Regions from separate parts of the Streptomyces sp. NPDC046977 genome, predicted to be linked through region 1. Evidence: predicted binding sites of a transcription regulator. Region 1 holds the regulator's gene; each other region holds the start of a gene.
The links. Region 1 encodes HrcA, which represses chaperone genes, less so after heat shock. Its sites were predicted from a motif close to TTNGCACTCNGNNNNNCNGAGTGCNAA; they were not measured.

Region 2: the regulator HrcA is predicted to act here: its motif matches at 3,769-3,795, upstream of groL (chaperonin GroEL).
Region 3: the regulator HrcA is predicted to act here: its motif matches at 1,398-1,424, upstream of groES (co-chaperone GroES).

What each region holds. Positions count from the first base shown of each region.
Region 1 is NZ_JBEYWO010000010.1:168,986-178,741, forward strand. It holds gene ABZ883_RS17770 (16S rRNA (uracil(1498)-N(3))-methyltransferase) at 1-204, opposite strand, end outside; gene ABZ883_RS17775 (nitronate monooxygenase) at 201-1,274, opposite strand; gene dnaJ (molecular chaperone DnaJ) at 1,351-2,490, opposite strand; gene hrcA (heat-inducible transcriptional repressor HrcA) at 2,490-3,506, opposite strand; gene ABZ883_RS17790 (MBL fold metallo-hydrolase) at 3,770-4,420, shown strand; gene ABZ883_RS17795 (DUF3097 domain-containing protein) at 4,460-5,290, shown strand; gene hemW (radical SAM family heme chaperone HemW) at 5,291-6,523, opposite strand; gene ABZ883_RS17805 (ATP-binding SpoIIE family protein phosphatase) at 7,084-8,862, opposite strand; gene ABZ883_RS17810 (response regulator) at 9,158-9,756, shown strand, end outside.
Region 2 is NZ_JBEYWO010000002.1:300,780-310,535, reverse strand. It holds gene ABZ883_RS03960 (hypothetical protein) at 1-237, opposite strand, end outside; gene ABZ883_RS03955 (copper homeostasis protein CutC) at 289-996, shown strand; gene groL (chaperonin GroEL) at 1,960-3,582, opposite strand; gene ABZ883_RS03945 (cold-shock protein) at 3,947-4,153, opposite strand; gene ABZ883_RS03940 (ubiquitin-like small modifier protein 1) at 4,580-4,858, opposite strand; gene thrC (threonine synthase) at 4,909-6,201, opposite strand; SAM riboswitch class I at 6,220-6,347, opposite strand; gene ABZ883_RS03930 (glucosyl-3-phosphoglycerate synthase) at 6,516-7,493, shown strand; gene ABZ883_RS03925 (trehalose-6-phosphate synthase) at 7,876-9,336, shown strand; gene ABZ883_RS03920 (RNA polymerase sigma factor) at 9,425-9,756, shown strand, end outside.
Region 3 is NZ_JBEYWO010000003.1:284,696-294,451, reverse strand. It holds gene ABZ883_RS06375 (class I SAM-dependent methyltransferase) at 144-1,343, opposite strand; gene groES (co-chaperone GroES) at 1,573-1,881, shown strand; gene groL (chaperonin GroEL) at 2,006-3,634, shown strand; gene ABZ883_RS06360 (SDR family oxidoreductase) at 3,708-4,493, opposite strand; gene ABZ883_RS06355 (MOSC domain-containing protein) at 4,505-5,164, opposite strand; gene ABZ883_RS06350 (aminotransferase class V-fold PLP-dependent enzyme) at 5,217-6,272, opposite strand; gene ABZ883_RS06345 (WhiB family transcriptional regulator) at 6,509-6,823, opposite strand; gene ABZ883_RS06340 (response regulator transcription factor) at 7,303-7,914, shown strand; gene ABZ883_RS06335 (sigma-70 family RNA polymerase sigma factor) at 8,175-8,786, shown strand; gene guaB (IMP dehydrogenase) at 8,921-9,756, shown strand, end outside.

The sequences.
Region 1 (9,756 bases):
GGTGACGTCGACCTCGAGCGTGTCCTTGCCGTCGACGGCGGCCACGACGCCGTGCGCGCCCCGCCCTTGACCGTCGGTCAGCACGATCTCCTCGCCGACCTGCAGCCGCCGTACGGAGACGGCGTGCCGCCCCTCGGGGCCGGAGAGGGTGATGCGGGCGGGGCCCAGGGCGTCGGGCTCGACGACAAAAACAGGGGCGGTCACAAAGCGCTCCGGGCGGAGTCGAGTTCGGCCGCGAGCAGCCGTACGAGGTCGATGGCGGGCAGGTCGCGGGCCATGGCGTGCCCCTGGCCGGCCCACAGGGCCATCGCCGCGGGGTCGCCGGCCTTCGCGGCGGCGGCGCGCACGGGGGCGGTCAGGAAGTGGATGCGCGGATAGCCGGGCGGGGCGTACCGGTCGTGGTCGCGCAGGTACCGGTTGACCAGGCTGCGCGCGGGGCGGCCGGTGAACGCGCGGGTCAGCCGGGTCGCTGTGAAGTCCGGGTCGGTCAGGGCCCGTTTGTGCACGGGGTGCGCCCCCGACTCGGGGCAGGCCAGGAAGGCGGTGCCCATCTGGGCGGCGTCGGCGCCCGCCGCCAGCACCGCGGCGATCTGCTCGCCGCGCATGATGCCGCCCGCCGCGACCAGGGGCAGCGACACGGCCGCCCGCACCTGCGGCACCAGGGCGAGCAGCCCGGTCTCCGTGCCGTCGCGCTCCGGGTCGTCGCGGTGCGTGGACTGGTGGCCGCCGGCCTCGGAGCCCTGCACGCACACCGCCGCCGCGCCCGCCTCCTCGGCGGCCCGCGCCTCGGCGACGGAGGTCACGGTGACGACGGTGACGGTGCCGGCGTCGGCGAAGCCGCGCAGCACGGTGGGTTCGGGGCATCCGAAGGTGAAGCTGACCAGGGGGACGGGGTCCTCCAGCAGGGCCGCGATCTTCGCCCCGTACGCGTCCTCCAGCACGGCGTCGCCGCCGGTGGCGGGGTCACCCAGGGACGTTCCGTAGTGGCCGGCGTCGCCGGCCACCCGTGCGGCGAACTCCTCGACGCGCGCCGGGTCGGCAGTCTCGCGCTGCGGCATGAACACGTTGACACCGAAGGGCCGGGAGGTGAGTCCCCTGATCCGGGCGATCTCCTCGCGCATGCCCTCCGCGGTCTTGAAACCGGCCGCCAGGAAGCCGACGCCGCCGCCCTCGGCCACGGCCGCCGCCAGCGCGGGCGTGGACGTACCGCCGGCCATGGGCGCCTGCACCACCGGATGCGCGGCGAGGGTCGAGAGATCGGTCAGCGCGGCCATGCGTCCATCGTTTCACGAGACCGGGCGCACGGCCGCGCGAGGCGCGGGCGGGTGCCCGCACCTCGCGCATGCCGCGTCAGCGGCCGTTGAAGGCGTCCTTCAGCCGCGAGAACAGGCCCTGCTGGCCCGGCTGGAACTGGCCCATGGGCCGCTCCTCGCCGCGCAGCTTCGCCAGCCGCCGCAGGAGTTCCTCCTGGTCCGGGTCGAGCTTGCCCGGGGTCTGCACCTCGACGTGCACGACCAGGTCGCCCCGGCCGCCGCCCCGCAGATGCGTGATGCCGCGCTGGTGCAGCGGGATCGACTGGCCGGACTGCGTGCCCGGCCGGATGTCGATCTCCTCCAGCCCGTCCAGGGTCTCCAGCGGCACCTTGGTGCCCAGCGCCGCCGCCGTCATCGGGAGGGTGACAGTGCAGTGCAGGTCGTCGCCGCGGCGCTGGAAGGCCGCGTGCGGCAGCTCGCGGATCTCCACGTACAGGTCGCCGGCGGGGCCGCCGCCGGGGCCGACCTCGCCCTCGCCCGCGAGCTGGATGCGGGTGCCGTTGTCGACGCCGGCGGGGATCTTGACCGTCAGCGTGCGGCGCGAGCGGACCCGGCCGTCGCCCGCGCACTCGGGGCACGGGTTCGGCACGACGGTGCCGAAGCCCTGGCACTGGGGGCAGGGCCGGGAGGTCATGACCTGGCCGAGGAAGGACCGGGTGACCTGCGAGACCTCACCGCGGCCGCGGCACATGTCGCAGGTCTGCGCGGAGGTGCCGGGGGCGGCGCCCTCGCCGTGGCAGGTGTTGCAGACGATCGCCGTGTCGACCTGGATGTCCTTGGTCGTGCCGAAGGCGGCCTCGTCGAGCTCGATCTCCAGCCGGATCATCGCGTCCTGGCCGCGCCGGGTGCGCGAGCGCGGGCCGCGCTGGGACGCCGTGCCGAAGAAGGCGTCCATGATGTCGCTGAAGTTGCCGAAGCCCTGGCCGAAGCCCGCGCCCGCACCGGCGCCGCCGCCGTTGGCGGACAGCGGGTCGCCGCCGAGGTCGTAGACCTGCTTCTTCTGCGGGTCCGAGAGCACCTCGTAGGCGGCGTTGATCTCCTTGAACCGCTCCTGCGTCTTCGGGTCCGGATTGACGTCCGGGTGCAGCTCGCGCGCGAGACGGCGGAAGGCCTTCTTGATCTCGTCCGGACTCGCGTCGCGGCGCACGCCGAGCACGGCGTAGTAGTCGGTGGCCACTACGACTCCGCCAGGATCTGTCCGACGTAACGTGCCACTGCGCGTACCGCTCCCATCGTTCCGGGGTAGTCCATGCGGGTCGGGCCGACCACGCCAAGTTTCGCGACCGCCTCGTCGCCCGAACCGTAGCCGACGGAGACGACGGATGTGGAGTTCAGGCCCTCGTGGAAATTCTCGTGACCGATTCGCACGGTCACGCCCGAATCCCCGGCCTCGCCCAGCAGCTTCAGGAGCACGACCTGCTCCTCCAGCGCCTCCAGGACCGGGCGGATCGTGAGGGGGAAGTCATGGCCGAAACGGGTCAGGTTGGCGGTGCCGCCCAGCATGATCCGTTCCTCGGTCTCCTCGACCAGGGTCTCCAGCAGTGTGGCGAGCACGACCTGCACGGTCGGCCGGTCGTCGGGCTCGAAGCCGTCCGCGAGGTCCTGCACCAGCTGCGGGACGTCGGCGAAGCGGCGGCCCACCACCCGGCTGTTGAGCCGGGCCCGCAGATCGGCCAGCACGGTCTCGCCCACCGGCGCGGGGGCGTCGACCAGCCGCTGCTCGACCCGGCCGGTGTCCGTGATCAGCACCAGCATCAGCCGGGCCGGCGCCAGGGCCAGCAGTTCGACGTGGCGCACGGTCGAGCGGGTCAGCGACGGGTACTGGACGACGGCGACCTGCCGGGTCAGCTGCGCCAGCAGCCGCACCGTGCGGGCCACGACGTCGTCGAGGTCCACCGCGCCGTCCAGGAAGTTCCCGATGGCCCGGCGCTCCGCGCCCGACAGCGGCTTGACGTTCGTGAGCCGGTCGACGAAGAGCCGGTAGCCCTTGTCGGTCGGCACCCGGCCGGCGCTGGTGTGGGGCTGCTGGATGTAGCCCTCCTCCTCCAGCACCGCCATGTCGTTGCGCACCGTGGCGGGGGACACACCCAGCCGGTGGCGTTCGGTGAGCGCCTTGGAGCCGACCGGCTCCTCGGTGCCCACGTAGTCCTGGACGATGGCCCGCAGCACTTCGAGCCGTCGTTCGCTCAGCATTGCGGCGTCCACCTCCAGTCGTCGGTCGTTTTCCCTGCCCTGGCACTCCCTGCGAGCGAGTGCCAGCTTTCCCCAAGTCAGTGTACGGCGGGGAGGCAAGACCTCGGCAAGGGCGGTCCGCACCCGGACCCCCCTCGACCGGTCACCGTAGCGCGCACGGGCCGCCCCGGCGGGGATACCGTCGCCGTGTGGACACGACACCGGCGGCACCGGGGACCTTCGGCGGCTGGGAGCAACTGGCGCCCGGCGTCGCGCGGTGCCGGATGCCGTTCCTCGACGTCACCATCGGGGTCGTCACCGGCGGCGAGGGCGTCCTGCTGGTCGACACCGGGTCCTCGGTCGCCGAGGGAGCCGGGCTGCGACGCCGGGTCCGGGAGCTGACCGGACGCGACGTGACGCACATCGCACTGACCCACGGTCACTTCGACCACGTCTTCGGCACGGCCGCCTTCCCCGGCGCGCAGGTCCACGGGGAAATGACCCTCGGCGTCCACCTGGACCGCGAACGCGACGCGCTGCGCCTGGACGCCATCGCGTACGGCGTCGCCGAGGACGCGGCGAAGGAGGCCGCGGACGCCCTGGTGCCTCCCGATCACCTCGTGGACGGCCACTGGGCGCTGGACCTCGGCGGCGGCCGCGAGGCCCTGCTGGTCCACCCCGGTGAGGGACACACCACCCACGACCTGGTGGTGATCGTGCCGGGCACGCCCACTGTGGTCTTCTGCGGCGACCTCGTCGAGGAGTCCGGCGAGCCGCAGGCCGGCCCGGACGCGGCGCCCGGCGCGTGGCCGGGCACCTTGGACCGGCTGCTGGAACTGGGCGGCGAGACCGCGCTCTACGTCCCCGGCCACGGAGCGGTGGTCGACGCGCGCTTCGTCCGCGCCCAACGGGACGCGCTGGCCGCCCGGTTCTGATCCGCTTGAGCGGACCCGCGCCCGGATACGATCCCTGGCATGCGCAGCCGGAACTACGACGCCGATCTCACCCCGCCCTGGAAGCGGCCGTCCGTGCCCGCGCCCGAGGTCGCGGCCGAACGCGACCTGGTGGTGGAGGAGGTCTCCACGGGGTTCTGCGGGGCGGTGATCCGCTGCGAGAAGACCGCGGAGGGCCCCACCGTCACCCTGGAGGACCGCTTCGGCAAGCACCGCGTCTTCCCGCTCGTGCCGCGCGGCTTCCTCCTGGAGGGCAAGGTCGTCACCCTCGTGCGCCCCGGCGCCACCGCCCCCTCCGGCCCGCGGCTGACCGCCTCCGGCTCCCTCGCCGTCCCCGGCGCCCGCGCCCGGGTCGCCCGCGCCGGGCGCATCTATGTCGAGGGACGCCACGACGCCGAGCTCGTCGAACGGGTCTGGGGCGACGACCTGCGGATCGAGGGCGTCGTCGTGGAGTACCTGGAGGGCGTCGACGACCTGCCCGCCATCGTCTCCGCCTTCGCCCCGGGACCCGACGCCCGGCTCGGCGTGCTCGTCGACCACCTCGTGCCCGGCTCCAAGGAGTCCCGGATCGCCGCCTCGGTCACCGGGGACCACGTGCTGGTCGCCGGCCACCCGTACATCGACGTGTGGGAGGCCGTGAAGCCCGCCTCCCTCGGCATCACCGCCTGGCCGGCCGTACCGCGCGGCCAGGACTGGAAGACCGGCGTGTGCCGCGCGCTCGGCTGGCCGGAGAACACCGGTGCCGCCTGGCAGCGCATCCTGGGCTCCGTCCGCTCCTACAAGGACCTCCAGCCGGAACTGCTCGGCCGCGTCGAGGAGCTGATCGACTTCGTCACCGCCCCGGGAGCCTGATCAGTCGACCAGGTCCCGCACCACCGCGTCCGCCAGCAGCCGCCCGCGCAGCGTGAGCACCGCCCGCCCCGCCTCGTACGCGCCCGGCTCCAGCAGGCCGTCCGCCACCGCGCGCCCGGCGGCCTCCGCCCCGGCCGGGGCCAGGATGTCCAGCGGGCAGCCGTCCGCGAGCCGCAGCTCCAGCAGGATCCGCTCCACCCGGCGGTCCTCCGCGGCCAGCACCTCGCGGCCCGCGCCCGGACTGCGGCCCTCCGCGAGCGCCGCCGCGTACGCCGCGGGATGCTTCACGTTCCACCAGCGCACGCCGCCCACGTGGGAATGCGCGCCCGGTCCGGCGCCCCACCAGTCGGCACCGGTCCAGTACAGCTCGTTGTGGCGGCAGCGGGCCGCCGTGGACGTCGCCCAGTTCGACACCTCGTACCAGTCGAAACCGGCCTCCGACAGCCGCTCCTCCGCGATCAGGTAGCGGTCCGCGTGGACGTCGTCGTCCGTCATCGGCACCTCGCCGCGCCGGATCCGGCGGGCCAGCTGCGTGCCCTCCTCCACGATCAGCGCGTACGCCGACACATGGTCCGGACCCGCGTCGATCGCCGCGTCCAGGGACGCCCGCCAGTCGTCGTCCGACTCCCCCGGCGTGCCGTAGATCAGGTCCAGATTGACGTGCTCGAAGCCCGCCGCCCGCGCCTCCGCGACACAGGCCTCCGGCCGGCCCGGCGTGTGCGTGCGGTCCAGCACCCGCAGCACGTGCTGCCGGGCGCTCTGCATCCCGAACGACATCCGGTTGAAGCCCCCGGCCCGCAGCTCCGCCAGGTACGCGGGGTCCACCGACTCCGGATTCGCCTCCGTCGTGACCTCCGCCCCCTCCGCCAGGCCGAACTCGTCCCGGATCGCGCCCAGCATGCGCGTCAGGTCCGCCGCCGGCAGCAGCGTCGGCGTGCCGCCGCCCACGAACACCGTCTCGACGCGGCGCGCGTCGTCGCCCAGCACCTTCCGGGCGAGCCGGACCTCGTCGATCAGCGTCTCCGCGTAGTTCTCGCGGGAGGCGAGAACGCCACCGGTGCCGCGCAGCTCGGCGGCGGTGTAGGTGTTGAAGTCGCAGTAGCCGCAGCGGGTCGCGCAGTACGGGACGTGCAGGTAGAACCCGAGTGGGCGGTGCTCCGCACCGGCGAGGGCGGTGGGGGGGAGTGCGCCGTTCTGGGGCATGGGTTCGCCGTCGGGCAGTACGGATGGCATACGCCTATTCTGCCGGGTTCTTTTCCCTCCCTCCCGCCTGTGTGCCCGGCAAGGTCTGGGCGCCCCGACGCAAGTGGTGCGGGGGCCGGGTTCGGGCCCTCCGGGGCTGCCATTCCGGACAGCACATTTAGGTGCCTCAGGCACCCGCCTGCAGCACTCCGGGTCACGCACCCAAATATGCTCCAGTGTCCAAAACACCATCCTCCCCCAGCTACCGCTGGGAGGTGCCCCCACCTCCCCCGCCCCCTCCGCTTCGTATCGCGCCTGATCCCCGGTGGGTGGGTGAAGAAGCGGTCCGGGGTCGACGCAAGTGCCCATCTGACCCCCCACCGGCCGTAAGTCGCCTCAACCGGCCCGGGAGGGGGTGTGGCGGGGTGCGCCCGGAAGCGACGAGAGGTGACCGCGGTACACGAATCGCGGGGGTAACCCGCGAGCGCTGAGGACGTACCCCGGCGCGGCACCGACCCCACGGCAAACGTGCGGGGCCTGCACTTACCGTGCCGGGCACACGGGAGGGAGGGCGGGGAAAGAACCAAGGCCCAAGGAAGCGCAGCGGAGCGCTATTGGGCCCGAAGCACGAGCACCGCGAGGTCATCATCAGGCGGCGCCACGTCATACCCGTGCACCGCCGCGCGAACCCGCTCCGCGACCCCCGCCGCCCCCAACCCCGCACACCCCGCCAGCACCGCCGCGAGCCCGTCGTCGTCGTCGAACTGCCGGTTGCCGCTGCGCCGCTCCGTGACGCCGTCGGTGACGCACAGGAGCGTGTCCCCGGGGGCGAGACGGAACGATTCGCTGCGGTAGTGCGCGTCGTCCGTGATGCCCAGCAGTATCTGGGGGACGGCGGCGGCGCGGACCGTGCCCTCGCCGTTGAGGACGAGCGGGAGCGGGTGGCCGGCGCTGGCGAGGGTGCACAGGACGCCGCCGTCGTCGCCGGGCACGATCTCGCCGTACAGCAGGGACAGGAAGCGCGGGCCGGTCTCCCAGCCGGGGCCGAGGCCGTCGCCGAGGGTGGCCGCGGCGGCCTCGTCGGCGAGGGCGCGGTTGAGGCGGTCGAGGACTTCGGCGACGCCGTGGCCCTCCCTGGCGAGGAGCCGCATCACGGGCCGGGCGAGTCCGGTGACGGCGGCGGCCTCGGGGCCGTTGCCCTGGACGTCGCCGAGGGCGAAGCACCAGCGGCCGCCGCCGGCGGGGAAGATGTCGTAGAAGTCGCCGCCGACGACGTCGGCGCGGGTGGGTTCGTAGACGACGGCCGTCTCGACGCCGGGGACCGTGCCGAGCCCGGCGGGCAGCAGCCCGCGCTGCAGGACGCGGCTGATCATGGCCTGCCGGGCGTACTGCCGGGCCGTGCCGACCGCGAGGGCGACGCGGCGGGCGAAGTCCTCGATGAGCCCGATGACCTCGTCGGGCATGCGCATGAGCCCGGTCCGGCCGAGCAGGAGGGTGCCGTGGCAGCGTCCGCCGGCGACGAGCGGGCAGGCGAGGGCGGCGCCCACGGCGTCGGCCCCACCGGCCCCGTCGGCGGTGGCCGGCCAGGGCCAGGGGACGGCGCCGGAGCGCCCGTCGGGGGGCGGTGGGGGCGGGTCCTTCTCCAGGACCATGCGCAGCCCGTCGATGCGGCTCTCCGCGGCGTGCCAGACGCGGGCGAGCCGCGGGCCGGTCGTCCCGGGGCCGTCGGCGCCGAGCCAGACGGCGCACCAGTCGGCGAGCCGGGGCACCAGCAGCTGTCCGGCCAGCGCGGCGACCATGTCCTCGTCGAGCTGCCCGGCGAGGAGGTCGGACGCCTCGGCGAGGAATGACAGGGAGCCGCGGCTGATCCAGTCGCCGTCCGTGCGTCGGTCGGCCTGGCGGGGCAGCGGTGCCAGGAATTCGGCGGCGGGCAGCAGCGTGCGGTCGCCCTCGGCGGGCGGGGCAGGGTGCTCCTCGGGGTCGTGCGCGGTGGCGAGCCGGCACCAGATGGTCTTGAGGTCGCGCCGGTAGGTGATGCCCCAGGCCTCGGAGAGCGCCGCGACGAGCTGGAGGCCGCGTCCGCCGTCGCGGCCCTCCCGTTCCAGTTCCGCCCGGTCGCGGACGACGCGCGCGGGGTGGTGGTCCGACACCTCGACCACGAGCGCGTCCGGTTCGAGCCGGCAGAGCAGTTCGACGGTCGTCCCGGCGTGGATGACGGCGTTGGTGACGAGTTCGCTGACGACCAGGACGGCGTCGGCGGTCAGACGCTCGTCGGGGCCGGGGCCGCGCGTCGGCCACGCGCCCAGCGCGGCGCGGACGAATCTGCGGGCGGCGGAGGCGGCGAGCTGGTTGCCGGGCAGGCTGGTGCGGGAAACGACCTCCCGTGGCATGGAATCTGGCCCCACTGTGCGGCTCCCGAGCAGATCCGGCGTTGCGCCCTTGAGGGCAGGGTCAGCGTGACAGACTGAGCGCGCTCATAAGCGCCGAGTCACCGAAGAAGGCCGTCATGGCTCGCAAATCGGCTGTTCCCGCCCTGAAAACCGCTCTTCCTGTACGTCCGCGTGTCGCGGGTCCGCAACGGGCGGCGGAGCGCCGGTCGCTGGGCGGTGAAGGACCGCGGGCCGTGTCCGCCGGAGCGTTCCGTCAAAGGCGGCCCGCACGCGCGGCAGCGGGGCGGCCCGGACGGTGACGGGCGGCGCCGCCGGCGCGGTCACCGGCACGGGCAGCGCCGGCATCCTCCTGGTCGACGACATGGAGGACAACCTGCTCGCCCTGGAAGCCGTCCTCGGCTCGCTCAACCGGCCGATGGTCCGGGCCCGTTCCGGGCAGGAGGCGTTGAAGGCGCTGCTGTGCCAGGAGTTCGCCGTGGTCCTACTGGACGTCCTCATGCCGGGGATGGACGGCTTCGAGACGGCCGCGCACATCCGACGGCTCGACCGGACCAAGGACATCCCGATCGTCTTCCTGACCGGCAGCGACCCCGGCACCAGCGTCGCCTTCCGCGGCTACGCCACGGGCGCGGCGGACTACCTGGCCAAGCCCTTCGACCCGTGGGTGCTGCGCGCCAAGGTCTCCGTCTTCCTCGAACTCCACCGCACCGCCCGGGAACTGCGCGATCTGCTGGCCCGCGACCGGGAGCGGCTGGCGGCCGTCGAGGAACGCCTCACGGCCGTCGAGCGGCTGCTCGCCGCCGACGGCCGTGCCGACGTGGCCGAACTGGCGCTGCGCGTGGCGGGGCTGGAGCGCGCCGTCCACGGGGTGGACCTGCCGGGCCCGCGCCGGGG
Region 2 (9,756 bases), on a different contig from region 1:
GAACCAGGCGGCGAGCAGCACCGCGTCGATGTCCTCGGCGTACTCGGCCAGGGAGTCGACATGGACGAGCACCGCGGCCAGGTGGTCGGTGGTGTGGTAGCGGCGCTGGGGTTCGGCCCAGCGGGCGAGCAGGTCCTCGCCGTAGGGCCTCGGGTCGACGGACTCGGTCTGGCAGCGGCGCAGCAGCGCGCTCCAGTGCGTCAGCAGCTCGGGATCGGTGGCGGCCATGTCGGCCATTGTGGAGCACGGGGGTCGCGGGTCGGTGGAGGCATGTGGGATCCTGAATATATGTCTAGACCAATTTTCGAAGTGATCGCGCTCGACGCCGACGACGCACGCGCGGCCCAGGCGGGGGGCGCGGACCGCCTCGAACTGGTCACCGACATGTCCGCCGACGGCCTGACCCCGCGCCGGGAGGTCTTCGCGGCCGTACGCGCCGCGGTGGAGGTGCCGGTACGCGTCATGCTGCGCGGCCGGGCCGACTTCGCGGCGGGCGGCGCCCAGGAGGTCGACGCGCTGTGCGCCGCGGCGGCCGCGCTGCGCACGGAGGGGGCCGACGAGTTCGTGCTCGGCTTCCTCGACGCCGACGGCGGCCCCGACCTGCGGGCGGTGCGGATGCTGGCCGACGCCGTGGGCCCGGGCGCGCGCTGGACGTTCCACCGCGCGATCGACCACTGCGCGGACCGCGCGGCGCTGCGCGCGGCCCTGCGCGGACTGCCCGGACACGACACGTACCTGACGGCGGGATCGGCCCGCGGCGTCGACACCGGCCTGGACGTGCTGGTCGCGGAGGCGGCGGAGGGCGCGCCCGGCGATCCCCAGTTGATGGTCGGCGGCGGCCTGCGCGCGGAGCACCTGCCCCGGCTGCTGGCGGCGGGCATCGACGCCTTCCACGTCGGCGGCGCGGTCCGCCCCGACGGCTGGTCGGGCCCGGTCGCCGCGGAGGCCGTCCGCACCTGGCGCGAATTGCTCGACGCCCCGGTCGCCGTGGGCTAGCCCGACTCGGCCCCCCGCCCGAACCTCCCTGCGCCCTCCTCCCCCGGCCCGCCCCATCGGCCCGGCGACGGAGGGTCGCCAGGGGGCCCGGTCGGCGGGGCGGCCCCACACCCCCGGCGCTGCCTGCTCGACGCGCCCGCCGTGGGCCAGACCTCCGACCGGGCAGCGAGAATGCGGCCTCGAACCGGTCCTCGCAGGAATACCCGCCCGCCCACGCCCCTCGCCACGTTGGCCGGCAAGCGGAGGAGCAGCAAGACACTGCGCCAAAGGGCCCGGTCGACGCGGAGGCCGTCCGCACCTGGCGCGAACTGCTCGACGCCCCGGCCGCCGTGGGCCAGACCTCCGACCGGGCAGCGAGAATGCGGCCTCGAACCGGTCCTCGCGGGAACGCCCGCTCGGCCGGGCGGCGGAAGGGCGGCGTCCCGTCCGTGGTGACGGAGTTGGCATCGGCCGTGAGATGGACCGGCTCCCTTGGCAGCCGTGCCGCTCGATCAGGGCTTCGGCGTCGTCGCACGCGAAGCGGTTCCGGAAGCCGTGGTCGCGACCGCGTCGCGCCCGGCATCAGCTCGACCAGTTCCTGCCGCTCTCACGGCGGACCTCTTCCGTGAGTCGGTCGTAGGGCTCGGCCTCCCGTTCCACCCCGGAGTCGCGCCCGCTGAGCCGCTGCGGACCGCTTCGTCGGTGGGGAGCCGGGCGGGCCGCCCGAGAGGCCGCACCTCAGCACCGTCGTGTCCGTCCGGCAGGCGAAATCCGGACGCGCCACGGTCCGCCACGGGCGGCTGGTCGGGCCCGGTCGGCGCGGCGGCCGTACGCAGCCGGCGCGGGCCGCCGGCGAGGCCGGGGGCAGGCGGCCGCGAGGGCCGCCTCATCGCTCAGCGCCGGGAGGCGGGGACGGGGAACGCCCGAGGGCGGCACCCCGTGGGGGTGCCGCCCTCGTTCGTGTACTGCTGAACCCTCGCGGGATCAGAAGTCCATGTCACCGCCCGGCATGCCGCCGCCGGCCGGGGCCGCGGCCTTCTCCGGCTTGTCGGCGATGACGGCCTCGGTGGTGAGGAAGAGCGCGGCGATGGACGCCGCGTTCTGCAGCGCGGAGCGCGTCACCTTGGCCGGGTCGATGATGCCCTCGGCGATGAGGTCGACGTACTCGCCGGACGCGGCGTTGAGGCCGTGACCCGGGGTGAGGTTGCGGACCTTCTCCACCACGACGCCGCCCTCGAGGCCGGCGTTGACCGCGATCTGCTTCAGCGGGGCCTCCAGGGCCAGCTTCACGATCGCCGCACCGGTGGCCTCGTCGCCGTCGAGCTCGAGCTTCTCGAAGACGTTGGACGCCTGGAGCAGAGCCACGCCACCACCGGCGACGATGCCCTCCTCGACGGCGGCCTTGGCGTTGCGCACCGCGTCCTCGATGCGGTGCTTGCGCTCCTTGAGCTCGACCTCGGTGGCCGCGCCGGCCTTGATGACGGCCACGCCGCCGGCCAGCTTGGCGAGGCGCTCCTGGAGCTTCTCGCGGTCGTAGTCCGAGTCGCTGTTCTCGATCTCGGCGCGGATCTGGTTGACCCGGCCCTGGATCTGGTCGGCGTCGCCGGAGCCGTCCACGATGGTGGTCTCGTCCTTGGTGACGACGACCTTGCGGGCGCGGCCCAGCAGCTCCAGACCGGCGTTCTCCAGCTTGAGGCCGACCTCCTCGGACACCACGGTGCCACCGGTGAGGATGGCGATGTCCTGGAGCATGGCCTTGCGGCGGTCGCCGAAGCCCGGGGCCTTGACGGCGACGGACTTGAAGGTGCCGCGGATCTTGTTGACCACGAGGGTCGACAGGGCCTCGCCGTCCACGTCCTCGGCGATGATCAGCAGCGCCTTGCCGGACTGCATGACCTTCTCCAGCAGCGGGAGCAGGTCCTTGACCGCGGAGATCTTGGAGTTGACGATCAGGATGTACGGGTCGTCGAAGACGGTCTCCATACGCTCCAGGTCGGTGGCGAAGTACGCCGAGATGTAGCCCTTGTCGAAGCGCATACCCTCGGTGAGCTCCAGCTCCAGACCGAAGGTCTGGGACTCCTCGACGGTGATGACGCCTTCCTTGCCGACCTTGTCCATCGCCTCGGCGATGAGCTCGCCGATCTGGGGGTCAGCGGCGGAGATGGAGGCGGTGGAGGCGATCTGCTCCTTGGTCTCCACGTCCTTCGCCTGCTCGAGCAGGGCGGCGGAAACGGCCTCGACGGCCGCCTCGATGCCACGCTTCAGGGCCATCGGGTTCGCACCCGCGGCCACGTTGCGCAGGCCCTCGCGGACCAGCGCCTGGGCGAGGACGGTCGCGGTCGTCGTGCCGTCACCGGCGACGTCGTCCGTCTTCTTCGCGACCTCCTTGACCAGCTCCGCGCCGATCTTCTCGTACGGGTCCTCGAGCTCGATCTCCTTGGCGATGGACACACCATCGTTGGTGATCGTGGGGGCGCCCCACTTCTTCTCGAGGACGACGTTGCGGCCCTTGGGGCCGAGGGTGACCTTGACGGCGTCGGCGAGCTGGTTCATCCCGCGCTCGAGACCGCGCCGTGCCTCCTCGTCGAACGCGATGATCTTGGCCATGTGAAGTGGTCCTCCCGGACTTGGGGTCCCCCCGCGGCGCACGGCTGCGGGGAAGGATTACTCCAGGACCGCGCCGGCGCCCGCGACGGACGGCCTGCCCTTCCGCCGGTTCCTTTCCGGCGGTCGAGCGGGCCTCACCCACTCGGTCCTTTGTCACTCTCAACGTCAGAGTGCTAACGCCAATGATTAGCACTCGCCCTAGGAGAGTGCAAGCCGCTCGGCCGGTCTCCCGTCAGGTGCCGGGGCGGGCGGGGGCGGGCGGGGGGCGCCGGACAGACGAAGGCCCGCCCCCGTTCAGAGGGCGGGCCTTGACATGTACGTTTGAGCGCGTCGGTGCGAGGCGCTCCGTGGCCGGTGCGCGGCGTCAGCCGGCGGCGAGACGGACCATGTCCGCCTGCGGCCCCTTCTGGCCCTGCGAGATCTCGAACTCGACCCGCTGACCTTCCTCGAGGGTGCGGTAGCCGTCCATCTGTATCGCGCTGTAGTGCACGAAGACGTCCGCACCACCGTCGACCGCGATGAAGCCGTAGCCCTTCTCCGCGTTGAACCACTTGACGGTGCCCTGAGCCATTCCTAACTCCCCTATTGCTGGCCTTTCGCAGGCCCGCACCTCGCGGACCCGGGTCAGACCTCACCCCCTACAGCCAAGGGGGCGTGCGCCGGAACGCGTCGACCGCGGCTGAATGTATCTGCACGAACGCTGTCTGCAACAGGTCAATCCGACGAGAAATCCGGGCAGGAGGAAAGGGAAGAACGGCTCGATCGGCCAATGATCCGGGGCAAGTCGGGCGGGACATATGACGCCAACACGACAATCATCGCAGGAATTTGGCGATAAATCGTCGACAAGGACGCCCCGGGAAGAGGGTTTACGCAGAGCGTTGCAGAGGGTTGCGAGCCTCTGGAACAACTGTACAGCCCTTCAACTACCCCTCACGCACACAGGGGTGCCGGGAGCAACTCCCGGCACCCCTGCCCGTTCCGCGGCGCAGGCGGCTCAACAGCCCCCGGCGACCGCGGGGATGATCGACACGGACGCGCCCTCGGCCACCGCGGTCTGCAGGCCCTCGGAGAAGCGGACGTCGTCGTCGTTCACATAGACGTTCACGAAGCGGCGGAGCTTGCCCGTGTCGTCCAGGACACGGGCCGCGATGCCGGGGTGGTTGTTCTCCAGCGACGCGATGACCTCGGCCAGCGTGCCGCCCTCGGCGGGGACCTCGGCCCGGCCGCCGGTGTAGGGGCGGAGGATGGTGGGGATGCGGACGTTCGCGCTCATGATGCGGGCTTCACCTTCGTATCGGGACGGACGGCGATCGGCGGCCGGGGTCAGCCGGCCAGGCCGGCGGCGCGGAACGCGTCGAGGCTCGGGCGGATGGTGGCGGTGGGCCGGGAGGTCGCGGCGACGGCGTCCAGGGTCTTGAGCCCGTCACCGGTGTTGAGCACGACCGTCTCGCCGGCCGGGTCCAACTGCCCGCTCTCGATCAGCTTCTTCAGGACACCGACGGTCACGCCGCCCGCCGTCTCCGCGAAGATGCCCTCGGTGCGGGCGAGCAGCTTGATGGCGTCCACGATCTGCTCGTCGGTGACGTCCTCGACCGCGCCGCCGGTGCGCCGGGCGATGTCCAGCACGTAGGGGCCGTCCGCCGGGTTGCCGATGGCGAGCGACTTGGCGATGGTGTTCGGCTTCTGCGGGCGCACGACGTCCTGCCCGGCCTTGAAGGCGGTGGACACCGGGGAGCACCCCTCGGCCTGGGCGCCGTAGATGCGGTACGGCTTGTCCTCGACCAGGCCGAGTTTGATCAGCTCCTGGAGCCCCTTGTCGATCTTCGTCAGCTGCGAGCCCGAGGCGATCGGGATGACGAGGTTGTCCGGCAGCCGCCAGCCGAGCTGCTCGCAGATCTCGTACGCGAGCGTCTTGGAGCCCTCCCCGTAGTACGGGCGGAGGTTGACGTTGACGAAGCCCCAGCCCTCGCCGATCGGGTCGCCGATCAGCTCGCTGCAGAAGCGGTTGACGTCGTCGTAGTTGCCCTCGATGCCGACCAGTTCGCCGCCGTAGACGGCGGCCATGACGACCTTGCCCTCCTCCAGGTCGTGCGGGATGAAGACGCAGGACCGGAAGCCGGCGCGGGCCGCCGCGGCGCCCACCGCGCCCGCGAGGTTGCCGGTGGAGGAGCAGGACAGCGTGGTCAGGCCGAAGGTGCGGGCGGCCTCCAGGGCGATGGCGACCACACGGTCCTTGAAGGAGTGCGTGGGGTTGCCGGAGTCGTCCTTGATGTGCAGGCCGCCGGTGACGCCCAGTTCACGGGCGAGGTTGTCGGCCTTGACGAGCTTGGTGAAGCCGGGGTTCAGATTGGGCTTGGTGGCCACGTCGGCGGGGACGGGCAGCAGCGGCGCGTAGCGCCAGATGTTGTTCGGACCGGACTCGATGCGCTTGCGGAGCGTCTCGGGATCGCCGGCGGGAAGGTCGTAGGCCACTTCGAGCGGCCCGAAACAGACCTCGCACGCGAAGATCGGGCTCAGTGGGAAGCGTTCGCCGCACTCCCGGCAGGACAGTGCGGAAGCGGGTCCGAAGGGGGAATCCGTGGACGCGACGTCGGTGACAGCAGTCTGCGCAGCCATGTCAGGCGAGGCCCTTTCTCCTCATCTTCCTCGCGGCGCATCTCGCCGCGAGACGGAATTGGCACCTTCCCCACCTGGACCTCGCGGTCGGCGGGAGGGTTGCCGGGGCTTCAACGGGCCGTTCCCTCTGCCCCTCTGGATGAGCGGTATGGCACCGGGCGCGGGGCCCGGGCATTTGTCGTGCGAGGCGCGATCACCGCGGACATACGATGGTCATGCCTCGTGTTCACGACTGTAACCGACGACCTCGAACCTGGTCACAGCCCGTCCGTCCTTCGAGACAGGCCGAAGAGGGGCAGAAACGGAGCAACGCAGTGCTGGACGAGGTAGCCGGCTGGCTGCGGCGGCGGTCCTGGACCGCCGAGCGCCGGCCGCTGAGCCAGCTCCTCGCCGCGAAGCGGGCCGCGGGCCCGCACGGGACGGTGAGCGTGGTGCTGCCCGCGCTCGACGAGGAGGCCACGGTCGGGGCGATCGTCACGGAGATCCGCCGCGCGCTGATGTCCGACGCGCCCGGGGCCGTGCCGCTGGTCGACGAGCTCGTCGTCCTGGACTCGGGGTCCACGGACGGGACCGCCGCGGTCGCCGCGGAGGCGGGCGCGACCGTCGTCCACCGCGACGCGATCCTGCCGCGGCTGCCGGCCGTACCCGGCAAGGGCGAGGTGCTGTGGCGCTCACTGCTCGCGACGCGCGGCGAGATCGTCTGCTTCATCGACGCCGACCTGCGCGAATTCGACGCGCGCTTCGTCTCCGGGATCGTCGGGCCGCTGCTCACGGAGCCGGACGTCCAGCTGGTCAAGGCGATGTACGACCGGCCCCTGGAGGCCGGCGGCACGGTGGAGCCGACGGGCGGCGGACGCGTCACGGAACTGGTCGCCCGGCCCCTGCTCAATCTGCACTGGCCGCAGCTCGCGGGCTTCGTGCAGCCCCTCGGCGGCGAGTACGCGGCGCGGCGGTCCCTGCTGGAGCGGCTGCCGTTTCCCGTGGGGTACGGCGTCGAACTGGGGCTGCTCATCGACGCGCTCAACGCGGTCGGGCTCGACGCGCTCGCGCAGGTCGACGTCGGCGTACGGCACCATCGGCACCAGGACGGGCAGGCGCTGGGTCGCATGGCCGCGACGATTTATCGCACGGCGCAGACGCGGCTGGCGCGGGGGCATCTGGTGCGGCCCGTCCTCACGCAGTTCGAGCGGACCGCGGAGGGGTTCGCTCCGCGGGTGCATGAGGTCACGACGGAGGAGCGGCCGCCCATGATGACGGTGCCCGAGTATGTGCGGGGGCGTGAGGTCGCCTGAGGCTCGGGGCTTCGCCCCGCGCGCCTGGGGGGTGAGCGTTGTGTGCTTCGTGCCCGTGCGTCGTGGCTGAGCGCGCAGTTCCCCGCGCCCCTGAGGAGGTGGGCGTCGTGCCCACTGTGCCGGTGGGATGTGGCTGGGCGCGCAGTTCCCCGCGCCCCTGAGGGGGTGGGCGTCGTGCCCACTGTGCCGGTGGGATGTGGCTGAGCGCGCAGTTCCCCGCGCCCCTGAGGGGTGAGCGTTGTGTGCTTCGTGCCGGTGCGTCGTGGCTGGGCGCGCAGTTCCCCGCGCCCCTGAGGGGGGCGCAGGGCCTTGCGGCCCTGGGGACGCTCGGGTGGCGTAGCGCACACGTTTGCGGGTGGGGATGCGTGGCTAGGCTGGCGGCATGGTCGCATCGCATGGCGCGCGGGTTCTGGTGGCGTCCAATCGCGGGCCCGTCTCGTACAGCCTCCGGGAGGACGGGACGCTGGAGTCGCGGCGCGGAGGCGGCGGTCTCGTGTCGGGACTGAGCGCGATCGGGCCGGACACGGACGCCGTGTGGGTGTGCGCCGCGCTCGGTGACGGCGACCGCGCGGCCGTGCTGCGGACCGCGGACGGGAGCGGGCGGCTGGCCGCGGAGGACACCGGCGACCAGCGGGTGCGCATGCTGGACATCCCGGCGGACACTTTCGCGTCCGCGTACAACGGGATCGCGAACTCCGTGCTGTGGTTCGTCCACCATCTGCTGTTCCAGACGCCGCTGGAGCCCGTCTTCGACGAGGACTTCCGTGAGCAGTGGGCGGCGTACGTGGCGTACAACAGCGCGTTCGCCGACGCGCTGGCGGAGGAGGCCGGGGAGGGCGCGGCCGTCCTGGTGCAGGACTACCACCTGACGCTGGTGCCGCAGATGCTCCGCTCGCGCCGCCCCGACCTGCGGATCGGCCATTTCTCGCACACGCCGTGGGCGCCGCCGGACTACTTCCGGCTGCTGCCGGACGACGTGGCGGCCGAGGTGCTGAGCGGCATCCTGGGCGCGGACCGGGCGGCGTTCCTGACCCGGCGCTGGGCGGAGGCGTTCGCCGCGTGCTGTGCCGATGTGCTGGGCGCGTCCGTGAGCCGGGACGGGGACGCGCTGTCGGTGACCCACCAGGGCCGCACCACCCGGATCGGGGTGCACGGGCTGGGGGCGGACGCGGAGTTCCTGCGGGAGCGGGCGCACCGGCCGGACGTGGAGGAGCGCCTGGCGGTGCTCCGGGAGGCGGTGGGCGGCCCGGACCGGAAGGTCGTCGTGCGGGTGGACCGCACCGAGCTGTCGAAGAACATCGTGCGCGGCCTGCTGGCGTACGCGCAGTTGCTGCGCGACCGTCCCGAGTGGCTGGGCCGCGTGGTGCACATCGCGTTCGCCTATCCGTCGCGGCACGACCTGGCGATCTACCGCGAGTACACCGACGAGGTCTCCGATCTGGCCGAGGAGATCAACGAGGAGTTCGGCACCCCGGGCTGGGAGCCGGTGATCCTGCACGTCAAGGACGACTTCGCGCGCTCGCTGGCGGCGTACCGGCTGGCCGACGTGGCGCTGGTCAACCCGATCCGCGACGGCATGAACCTGGTGGCCAAGGAGATCCCGGTCGTCGCCGACGACGGTGTCGCCCTGGTGCTGTCGCGCGAGGCGGGCGCCTACGAGGAGCTGGGCGACGACGCCTTCGTGGTGAACCCCTACGACATCCTGGCCACCGCCCGTGCGCTGCACCAGGCCCTCTCGCTCTCCCACGGGGAGCGCGCCGAGGCGACCAAGCGCCTGGTGGCGGCGGCCACCGCGCTGCCGCCGCAGCGGTGGTTCCTGGACCAGCTGCACGCTCTTGACTGACCCGCGTTGAGCCACCGGGGCGGGCGGTACGTTCTCCTGGGTGACACACGTCACCGCGACGCGGGGCGGCGGCCGGACAGGAACTGACGTGGAGCTTTCACTGCGAGCCCGGGTGCGGGCCGGGGACCCGGCCGCGTTCGCGCAGCTCTTCGACGACCACGCGGGCGTGGTGCACCGGCACGCCGTGCGGGTGCTGGGCAACTGGGCGACGGCCGAGGACATCGTGTCGCTGACGTTCCTGGAGGCGTGGCGGACGCGCGAGCGGGTGCGCGTGGACGGTGACAGCCTCCAGCCGTGGCTGCTGGGCATCGCGACGAACGTCATGCGCAACACGGCCCGTGCCGCCCGGCGTCATCAGGGCGCGCTGGCGCGGCTGCCGCTGCGCGACGCGGTGCCGGACTTCGCGGACGAGCTCGCGGA
Region 3 (9,756 bases), on a different contig from region 1:
TTCTGGACTGTGGAGCATATTTGGGTGCGTGACCCGGGGTACGCAGCCGAGAGTGCTTGAGGCACCTAAATGTGCTGTCCAGAATGGCAGCCCCGGAGGGCCCGCACCCGGCCCCCCAACGACTGGCGTCGGGGCACCTGACTTCACAGGGCACACGGGCGGGAGGGCGGGGGAACAGGTGAGCCGAGCAGCATGCTGGGCGCACCCGCGACCCGGGTCAGGAAGACCGTCACCGCATTGGGCCCCTGGGCCCTGACCCTGCGGCGCAACTCCTCCGGCTCGACGGCCGAGCCGCGCTTCTTGACCGTGAGCACGCCCACCTCCCGTTCCCGCAGCAGCGCCTTGAGCCGCTTGAGGCTGAACGGCAGCACGTCGGTGATCTCGTACGCGGTCGCCCACGGCGTCGCCCGTACTTCGTCGGAGGTGACGTACGCGATGGTCTCGTCGATGAGCCCGCCCCCGACCTGCGCCGCGACGTCCGCGACGAGGTGGGCCCGGATGACGGCGCCGTCGGGTTCGTAGAGCCAGCGCCCGACCGGGCGCACCGCGGGGTCGGGGAGGCCCGCGGCGGGCAGGGAGGCGCCGGAGGGCAGCAGGGTCGCCCGGCGGGTGCCCGCGGCCGTGCCGAACCAGAGCACGGCCTCCTTCACGTCGCCGCGGTCGGAGACCCACTCCGCCTCCGCGTCCTGCGGCACCGCCTCGTGGGGGATGCCCGGCGCGACCTTGAGCGCGGCCAGCGGCGCCTTTCGTGCGGCCGCGACGGCCCACGACAGCGGCGGGGAGTACGCCTCGGGGTCGAAGATCCTGCCGCGGCCCCCGCGCCGGGCGGGGTCCACGAACACCGCGTCGAAGCCGTCCGCGGCCACCTCGGTGACGTCGGCGCAGCGCACCTCGATGCGTTCGGAGAGCCCCAGCGCCCGCGCATTGGCCCGGGTCACCGCGCAGGTCAGCGGATCGCGGTCGACGGCCAGCACGTCCACGCCGGCCCGCGCCAGCGGGATCGCGTCGCCGCCGATGCCGCAGCACAGGTCGGCCAGCCGCCGCACGCCGAGGGCCGCGAACCGTTCCGCGCGGTGCCGGGCCACCGATGCCCGCGTCGACTGCTCCACTCCGTGGGGCGTGAAGTACATCGCGTACGCGTCCTCGCCGAACTTCGCCTCGGCCCGCTGCCGCAGCCGCGCCTGGGTGAGCGCCGCGGAGACCAGGGCCGCGTCGTGCTCGCGCCGCAGGCGGGTCGCGGTGGCGATCTCGTCCGCGGGGTCGTAGTCGCGGAGGGCGGCCAGCAGCCGCTGCCCCTCGTCGGTCAGCAGGGCGGAGAACGCGTCGAGATCCACGTCGTCCATTGTCCCGCGCCGCGGTCGCTGCCCCGGTCCCGGGCGACCGCGTACGGCGCGGCGTTGGCACTCCGCTTGACCGAGTGCTAAGCGCGTCATAATCTCAGACCTGGCACTCAGCCCTGCCGAGTGCCAATAACAAAGCGACGGGCAGGTCCGGCACCCGCGACGACGGGCCTACCAGGTCGCCACCCCAGACAGACACTCCCGTGAGCCCTTTGAAGGGGGAGGTCGGATCGTGACGACCGCCAGCACCAAGGTTGCCATCAAGCCGCTCGAGGACCGCATCGTGGTCCAGCCGCTGGATGCCGAGCAGACCACCGCCTCCGGCCTGGTCATCCCGGACACCGCCAAGGAGAAGCCCCAGGAGGGCGTCGTCCTGGCTGTCGGCCCGGGTCGCTTCGAGGACGGCAACCGCATCCCGCTCGACGTCAAGGTCGGCGACATCGTGCTGTACAGCAAGTACGGCGGCACCGAGGTCAAGTACAGCGGCGAGGAGTACCTCGTCCTCTCGGCTCGCGACGTCCTCGCGATCGTCGAGAAGTAAATCCGGCGCCGCTCGTAACCGAGAAATGCCGTGACCACGCCCCGGGCACACCGAGTCCAAGCACGGACCGGGGGCCCGGGGCGCGGTCTTTGACGAGAACCCAAAGACGAGGAATTCCGCCGGTATGGCCAAGATCCTGAAGTTCGACGAGGACGCCCGTCGCGCCCTTGAGCGTGGAGTCAACAAGCTCGCCGACACCGTGAAGGTGACGATCGGCCCCAAGGGCCGCAACGTCGTCATCGACAAGAAGTTCGGCGCCCCGACCATCACCAACGACGGCGTGACCATCGCCCGTGAGGTCGAGATCGACGACCCGTACGAGAACCTCGGCGCGCAGCTGGTGAAGGAGGTGGCGACCAAGACCAACGACATCGCGGGTGACGGCACCACCACCGCCACCGTGCTCGCCCAGGCGCTCGTGCGCGAGGGTCTGCGCAACGTCGCCGCCGGCGCCTCCCCGGCCTCCCTGAAGAAGGGCATCGACGCCGCCGTCAAGGCCGTCTCGGACGAGCTGCTCGCCTCGGCCCGCCCGATCGAGGGCAAGGACGACGTCGCCGCCGTCGCCGCGCTGTCCGCCCAGGACAAGCAGGTCGGCGAGCTGATCGCCGAGGCGATCGACAAGGTCGGCAAGGACGGTGTCATCACCGTCGAGGAGTCCAACACCTTCGGTCTGGAGCTGGACTTCACCGAGGGCATGGCCTTCGACAAGGGCTACCTGTCGCCGTACTTCGTGACGGACCCGGAGCGCCAGGAAGCCGTCCTGGAGGACCCGTACATCCTCATCACCCAGGGCAAGATCGCCTCCATCCAGGACCTGCTCCCGCTGCTGGAGAAGGTGCTGCAGGCCGGCGCCTCCAAGCCCCTGCTGATCATCGCCGAGGACGTCGAGGGCGAGGCCCTGTCCACCCTGGTGGTCAACAAGATCCGCGGCACCTTCAACGCGGTCGCGGTCAAGGCCCCCGGCTTCGGCGACCGCCGCAAGGCCATGCTGGGCGACATCGCCGCCCTCACCGGCGCGACCGTCGTCGCCGAGGAGGTCGGCCTCAAGCTCGACCAGGTCGGCCTGGACGTGCTCGGCAACGCCCGCCGCGTGACCGTCACCAAGGACGAGACCACCGTCGTCGACGGTTCGGGCGACTCCTCGGAGATCGAGGGCCGGATCAACCAGATCAAGGGCGAGATCACCACCACGGACTCCGACTGGGACCGCGAGAAGCTCCAGGAGCGCCTCGCCAAGCTGGCCGGCGGCGTGTGCGTCATCCGCGTCGGCGCGGCCACCGAGGTCGAGCTCAAGGAGAAGAAGCACCGTCTGGAGGACGCCATCTCCGCGACCCGCGCCGCGGTCGAGGAGGGCATCGTCTCCGGTGGTGGCTCCGCGCTCGTCCACGCCGTCAAGGTGCTGGAGGACAACCTCGGCAAGTCCGGCGACGAGGCCACCGGTGTCGCGGTCGTCCGCCGCGCCGCGGTCGAGCCGCTGCGCTGGATCGCCGAGAACGCCGGCCTGGAGGGCTACGTCATCACCTCCAAGGTCGCCGAGCTGGAGAAGGGCCACGGCTTCAACGCCGCGACCGGCGAGTACGGCGACCTGGTGAAGGCCGGCGTCATCGACCCGGTCAAGGTCACCCGCTCCGCCCTGGAGAACGCCGCCTCCATCGCCTCCCTGCTTCTCACCACCGAGACCCTCGTGGTGGAGAAGAAGGAGGAGGAGCCCGCCGAGGCCGGTCACGGCCACGGTCACGGCCACTCCCACTGAGTGCGCCCGAAGGCCCCCGTTCCCGGTGCGGGAACGGGGGCCTTCGGCATGCCCGGTGAGCCTTCCGGCCGCGTCAGTCCCGGGGGTAGAGAGGACCGAAGCGGCGTCCCGCCGACGCGGAGACCGAGCCCATGGCGCCGCTCGGGGCGAACTTGGCGGCGAGCGCCGCGGCCTTGTAGCGCGGGTCGGGCACGCTGAGCGTGCGGCCGCGGGCCAGGTCGCGGATGGCGGCGGCGACCACCTTGTCGGCGTCGAGCCACGCCCAGGAGGGGATGCCGGAGGTGTCCAGGCCGGCCCGCTCGTGGAACTCGGTGCGGACGAAGCCCGGGCACAGCGCCATCAGCCGCACCCCGCTGCCGGACAGTTCGCGGGCCGCGCCCCGGGTGAAGCTGACCACCCACGCCTTGCTCGCGCCGTACGTGCCGCGCGGCACGAAGGCCGCCACCGAGGCCACGTTGACGATGAACCCGCGGCGGCGCTCCTTCATGGCCGCGGCCGCCGCGCCGGTCAGCCGCAGCACGGCCTCGCAGTGCACCTTGAGCATGGTCAGCTCCTCGGCCATGGGGACGTCGCCGAAGGCACCGCGGTTGCCGAAGCCCGCGTTGTTGACCAGTACGCCGACCGGGCGCTCGCGGTCGCCCAGCCGGCTCTCCACCGCCTCGATGCCCTTGTCCGTCGAAAGGTCGGCGGGCAGCACCTCCACGGTCACCGCGTAGGTGCGGCGCAGCTCGGCGGCGCGTTCCTCCAGTCGCTGCTCGTCGCGCGCGACGAGGACGAGGGCGTGGCCGTCGCTCGCGAGCCGGCGGGCGAAGGCCGCGCCGAGGCCCGCGGTGGCTCCCGTGATGAGTGAAGTCGTCATGCCCCGAAAGGCTAGTGGGACGGTGTGCGCCCGCGCGCCGCGGCGCGGATCTCCTCCGGGAGCGCGTCCGCCGCCAACAGAGCCGGGAGCAGGCCGGGTTCCAGGGTGACCGCCCGGAAGACCAGGGCGACGGTCACCGCGTGGCCGGGGCGGTGGACGACCTCCACCGGGTCGCCCGCGCGGATCCCGCCCGGTTCGGCCACCCGCAGGTAGGCGCCCGGCAGTGCGGCGCGGGTGAACCGCCGGAGCCAGCCGGCCTCGTCCAGCCAGCCCTGGAAGGTGCCGCAGGGAATGCGCGGGCAGGACACCTCCAGGACCGCGCCCGCCGGGCCGCCGATCCGCCAACGTTCGCCGATCAGCGCCCCGTTGACGTCCACGCCGAGGGTGGTGAGGTTCTCCCCGAACATGCCGTCGCGCAGGTCCCGGCCGAGTTCGCGCTCCCAGCCGTCCAGGTCCTCGCGGGCGTAGGCGTAGACGGCCTGGTCGGGGCCGCCGTGGTGGCGTACGTCGTACGCCCGGTCGCCGGCCAGGCCCACCGCGCCGGTGCCCTTGGGGCCCGGCGCGGTCACGGCCACCGGACCCGTCACGGGCCGCTTGTCGATGCCCGTGACGCCCGTGTCCTTCCACGGGTTCGGCCGGGGACGTCCCACGTTGACCGAGAGCACTCTCATCCCGCGACCGTACGGCGGCCGCCCGCGGCGGGGCGACGCGATTTCCGGCCGCTCAGCGCGCGAGCACGCGCAGCAGCAGGTCCACGTCCGCCTCGGTGTTGTACAGGTGGAACGCCGCCCGCAGGTTCCCGGCGCGGACCGAGAGGCGGATGCCGGCCGCGGCCAGCCGTTCCGCCGCGTCCCCCAGGCCCGGGACGGCGACGATCGCCGAGTCGTGCGCACCCGGCGGCACGGCCTTGTGGCCGAGTTCGCGCAGTCCCGCCCGGAAGCGCTCGGCCAGCGCGGTGTCGTGGGCGCCGATCACCCCGACGCCCACTTCCTCGATCAGCCCGAGGGAGGCCGCGCCGGCCAGGTACGGCAGGAACGGGGGCAGGACGTCGAAGCGCCGCGCGGAGCGGGCGAGCCGGGCCACCGGCCCGTAGCAGTCGCCCCAGGGGTCCTCGGCCGCGTACCACCCGGCGAAGTGCGGGGACAGGCCGTCCTCGGCGCCTTCCCGCACGGTCAGGAAGGAGACGCCGCGGGGGGCGAGCAGCCACTTGTAGCCGCCGCACACCACGTAGTCGTAGGCCCCGGCGGTCAGTGGCAGCCAGCCGACCGCCTGTGTGGCGTCGACCAGCACGCGGGCGCCGTGCCGGCCGGCGGCCTCGCGGACCGCGGCGAGGTCGGCGACGCGGCCGTCCGCGGACTGCACCGCGCTGACGGCGACCAGCGCGGTGCCGGGACGGACGGCGTCGGCCACGCCCTCCAGGGGCACGGTGCGGACAGCGAGGTCGGGGCGGGAGGCGAAGGGGTTGACCAGGGAACTGAAGTCGCCCTCCGCGAGCACGACTTCGGCACCCGCCGGAAGGCCCGCGGCGATCATCCCGACATGCGTGGTGACCGACGAGCCGACGGCGACCCGGTCGGCCGGCACGCCGGTCAGCCGGGCGTAGGTGGCGCGGGTGGTGTTCAGGACGGCCTCGTTGCGCACCCAGTCGTCGCTGCCGTCGGACCAGGCGGTCACGGCGGTGCGCAGTACGTCGGCGGCCCGGCGCGGGCCGACGCCCGCCGACGCGGTGTTCAGGTAGGTGATGCCGGCATCGAGCGTGAATTCCCCGGTGAGGTCCATGGCTCCTCAGCCTGGGCCCAGAGCTGCGCGAAGTCCATGGGGGAGGTGCGGTGCCGGTGTCGCCCCGGCACGGCGGGCGGCCGTGACGCGGGGGTGCGGTTGCGGTCCGGCGGATCCGGGCGGGCCCGAGAGCGGCTCGGGGGCCCGGCAGGGCAGGGGCGCCGCTCGGGCGCCCGGTCCGGTTCCCCGCGGTACGGGGAGGGGGAAACGTTTCCTCAGTGGGTGAAGCCCGGCGTTCAGTGTCCGCCGGCGGCGTGCGAGCTCATGACCCGGTTGCGGGACCGGCCCATCATCTCCTCGCGCTCGTCCTCGGTGAGCCCGCCCCAGACCCCGTAGGGCTCGCGAACCGTCAGGGCGTGGGTCGCGCACTCGGCGCGCACAGGACAGCGCATGCACACCTCCTTGGCGGCCGCTTCACGCGCGCTCCGCGCCGCACCGCGCTCTCCCTCCGGATGGAAGAACAGCGAGCTGTCCACACCACGGCACGCGGCGATCAGCTGCCAGTCCCAGAGGTCGGCGTTGGGGCCCGGGAGGCGGGAGAAGTCTGCCATTGCTCATCTCCTCGAGAGGTGGGCTGCACGGGACTGCCTCCCAGGCGACGCTCCAGACGCTCTGCGGGAGGTGATGTCGACGGTACATCTACTGTCCAAGTAGATGTAAATATGATTCATCACAAAATCGCCAACGAACTCCCGCCATGCGGGTAAAAAGCCGCCAAACAGGCAAAATCTGACATTGACCCCCCGGTCGGCGGGTGGGTGTCCTGCAACCGGGCGCCCGATGTCCTTCATTCCGTATCCGGTCCCACGGTCACGACCTGCGGTGTTGCTGGTGCGTGGCGAGCCGGGCACGCAGCGTGCGGGAGAGCGTCCGCAAACTCCGTAACTCTTTCGAGTGAGGGTCGTTGAAGGTGCGGAAGTGGTTGGCGGCCGAACGCAACGGGCAGGTGCCCGGGGCCGTCGACCCCACCAGTGACGATTCGTACAGCCTGGAGGCTCAACGTGACGCGGATCAGCTGCGGAGGACGGTCATGACTTCCGTTCTCGTCTGCGACGACTCCCCGCTCGCCCGAGAGGCGCTGCGCCGCGCGGTCGCGACCGTGCCCGGTGTCGAGCGCGTAACGACCGCGGCCAACGGCGAGGAAGTCCTCCGCCGCTGGGGCGCCGACCGCTCGGACCTCATTCTCATGGACGTCCGGATGCCCGGACTCGGCGGTGTCGAGACCGTACGGCGGCTGCTGTCCGCCGATCCGGGGGCCCGCATCATCATGCTCACGGTCGCCGAGGACCTGGACGGGGTGGCGCTCGCCGTCGCCGCCGGTGCCCGCGGATACCTGCACAAGGACGCCTCGCGCGCCGAACTGCGGGCCACGGTCACCCAGGCCCTCGCCGACCCGACGTGGCGGCTCGCACCGCGCCGGCTGCGCTCCGCCGAGATGGGCGCCGCACCGACACTCACCGCCCGCGAGATCCAGGTGCTGGAGGGCATGAGCCACGGCCGCTCCAACGCCGAGATCGGACGCGAGCTCTTCCTGTCCGAGGACACCGTCAAGACGCACGCGCGACGTCTGTTCAAGAAACTCGGCGCCTCGGACCGGGCCCACGCGGTGGCGCTCGGCTTCCGCTGGGGCCTGGTGCGCTAGGCCGTCGAGTTGAGCGGCGAGGGGCCGATGGGCCGTGGGGCGACTGTGCGGCTGCCCCGCTCGTACCGGTTTCCGTTCCGAGGGCGCATGCTTGAGGCATGGACTCTCGGGGACACGGGCGGGCGGGGCGGCGGGTGCATGACATGACTACGGCCGGTGCGGTCCCTCGGAACGCGCCGCAGGGCGCTTCGCATAACGCTTCGGACCACAACAACCCCGCCGAGGCCACGGAGCGCGCCTCGGCGAGGCACTATGGATGGATGCGCGACGAGGCCACCGGCACAGAGACAGCCATAGGGGCTCTCGTACGTCGAGCCGTCGAGGGCGACGAGCAGGCGACCCACGACCTGCTCGCCCATGTGCACCCCCTCGCCGAACGCTATTGCCGCACCCGGCTGTCGCGACTGCCCGGTGACGCGCGCCACTTCGTGGACGACCTCGCCCAAGAGGTGTGCCTCGCGGTGCTGTGCGCGCTGCCGCGCTATCGCGACCAGGGCCGGCCCTTCGAGGCCTTCGTGTTCGGCATCGCCGCGCACAAGGTCGCCGATCTGCAACGGGCGGCCATGCGCGGCCCCGGCTCGACGGCGGTCCCCTCCGACGAGATGCCCGAGCAGCCCGACGACTCGCTCGGGCCGGAGGAGCGGGCGCTGCTCAGCAGCGACGCCGAATGGGCGAAGGGCCTGCTGGCGAATCTGCCGGAGCACCAGCGGGAGCTGGTGCTGCTGCGGGTCGCCGTCGGGCTCACCGCCGAGGAGACCGGACAGGTGCTCGGGATGTCCCCGGGGGCCGTTCGGGTGGCGCAGCACCGGGCGCTGTCCCGGCTGCGCGCGCTCGCCGAGGAAGCCGCGGGAGCCCGCGGGCTGAGCGCCTAGCCCCTCGCTCCGGTCCCCGGCGGGGCCCCGCCGGAAACACCGGCCCCGCGGGCCGCGATCAGGACCGGAAAAGGTTTCCCGCGAGAGCCATTAGCATTGAACATCTCGCTGGGCAAGACCATGGGGAAGGTGTCATGACGCTGAACGCCGACGGAGTAGCCGAGAAGTTCGGACTGCTCGGACTGACCTACGACGACGTGCTCCTCCTCCCAGGGCCCTCGGACGTCGTGCCGAACCAGGTCGACACCAGCTCCCGGGTCACCCGCAACGTCCGCGTGAACATCCCGCTGATGTCCGCCGCGATGGACAAGGTCACCGAGGCCCGGATGGCCATCGCGATGGCCCGCCAGGGCGGCGTGGGCGTGCTGCACCGCAATCTGTCGGTCGACGACCAGGTCAACCAGGTCGACCTGGTCAAGCGCTCCGAGTCCGGCATGGTGACCGACCCCATCACCGTGCACCCGGACGCGACCCTCGCCGAGGCCGACGCGCTGTGCGGCAAGTTCCGCATCAGCGGCGTCCCGGTCACCGACGGCGCCGGCAAGCTGCTGGGCATCGTCACCAACCGCGACATGGCCTTCGAGAGCGACCGCTCCCGCCAGGTCCGCGAGGTCATGACGCCGATGCCGCTGGTCACCGGCAAGGTCGGGATCTCCGGCATCGAGGCGATGGAGCTGCTGCGCAAGCACAAGATCGAGAAGCTTCCGCTGGTCGACGACGAGGGCCGGCTCAAGGGCCTCATCACGGTCAAGGACTTCGTCAAGGCGGAGAAGTACCCCAACGCCGCCAAGGACGCCGAGGGCCGCCTCCTGGTCGGCGCGGCGGTCGGTGTCGGCGACGAGGCGTTCCTGCGCGCCCAGCGGCTGGTGGAGGCCGGTGCCGACTTCCTGGTGATCGACAGCGCCCACGGCCACAGCCGCGGCATCCTCGACATGGTCGCCAAGGTCAAGGCCAACATCAGGATCGACGT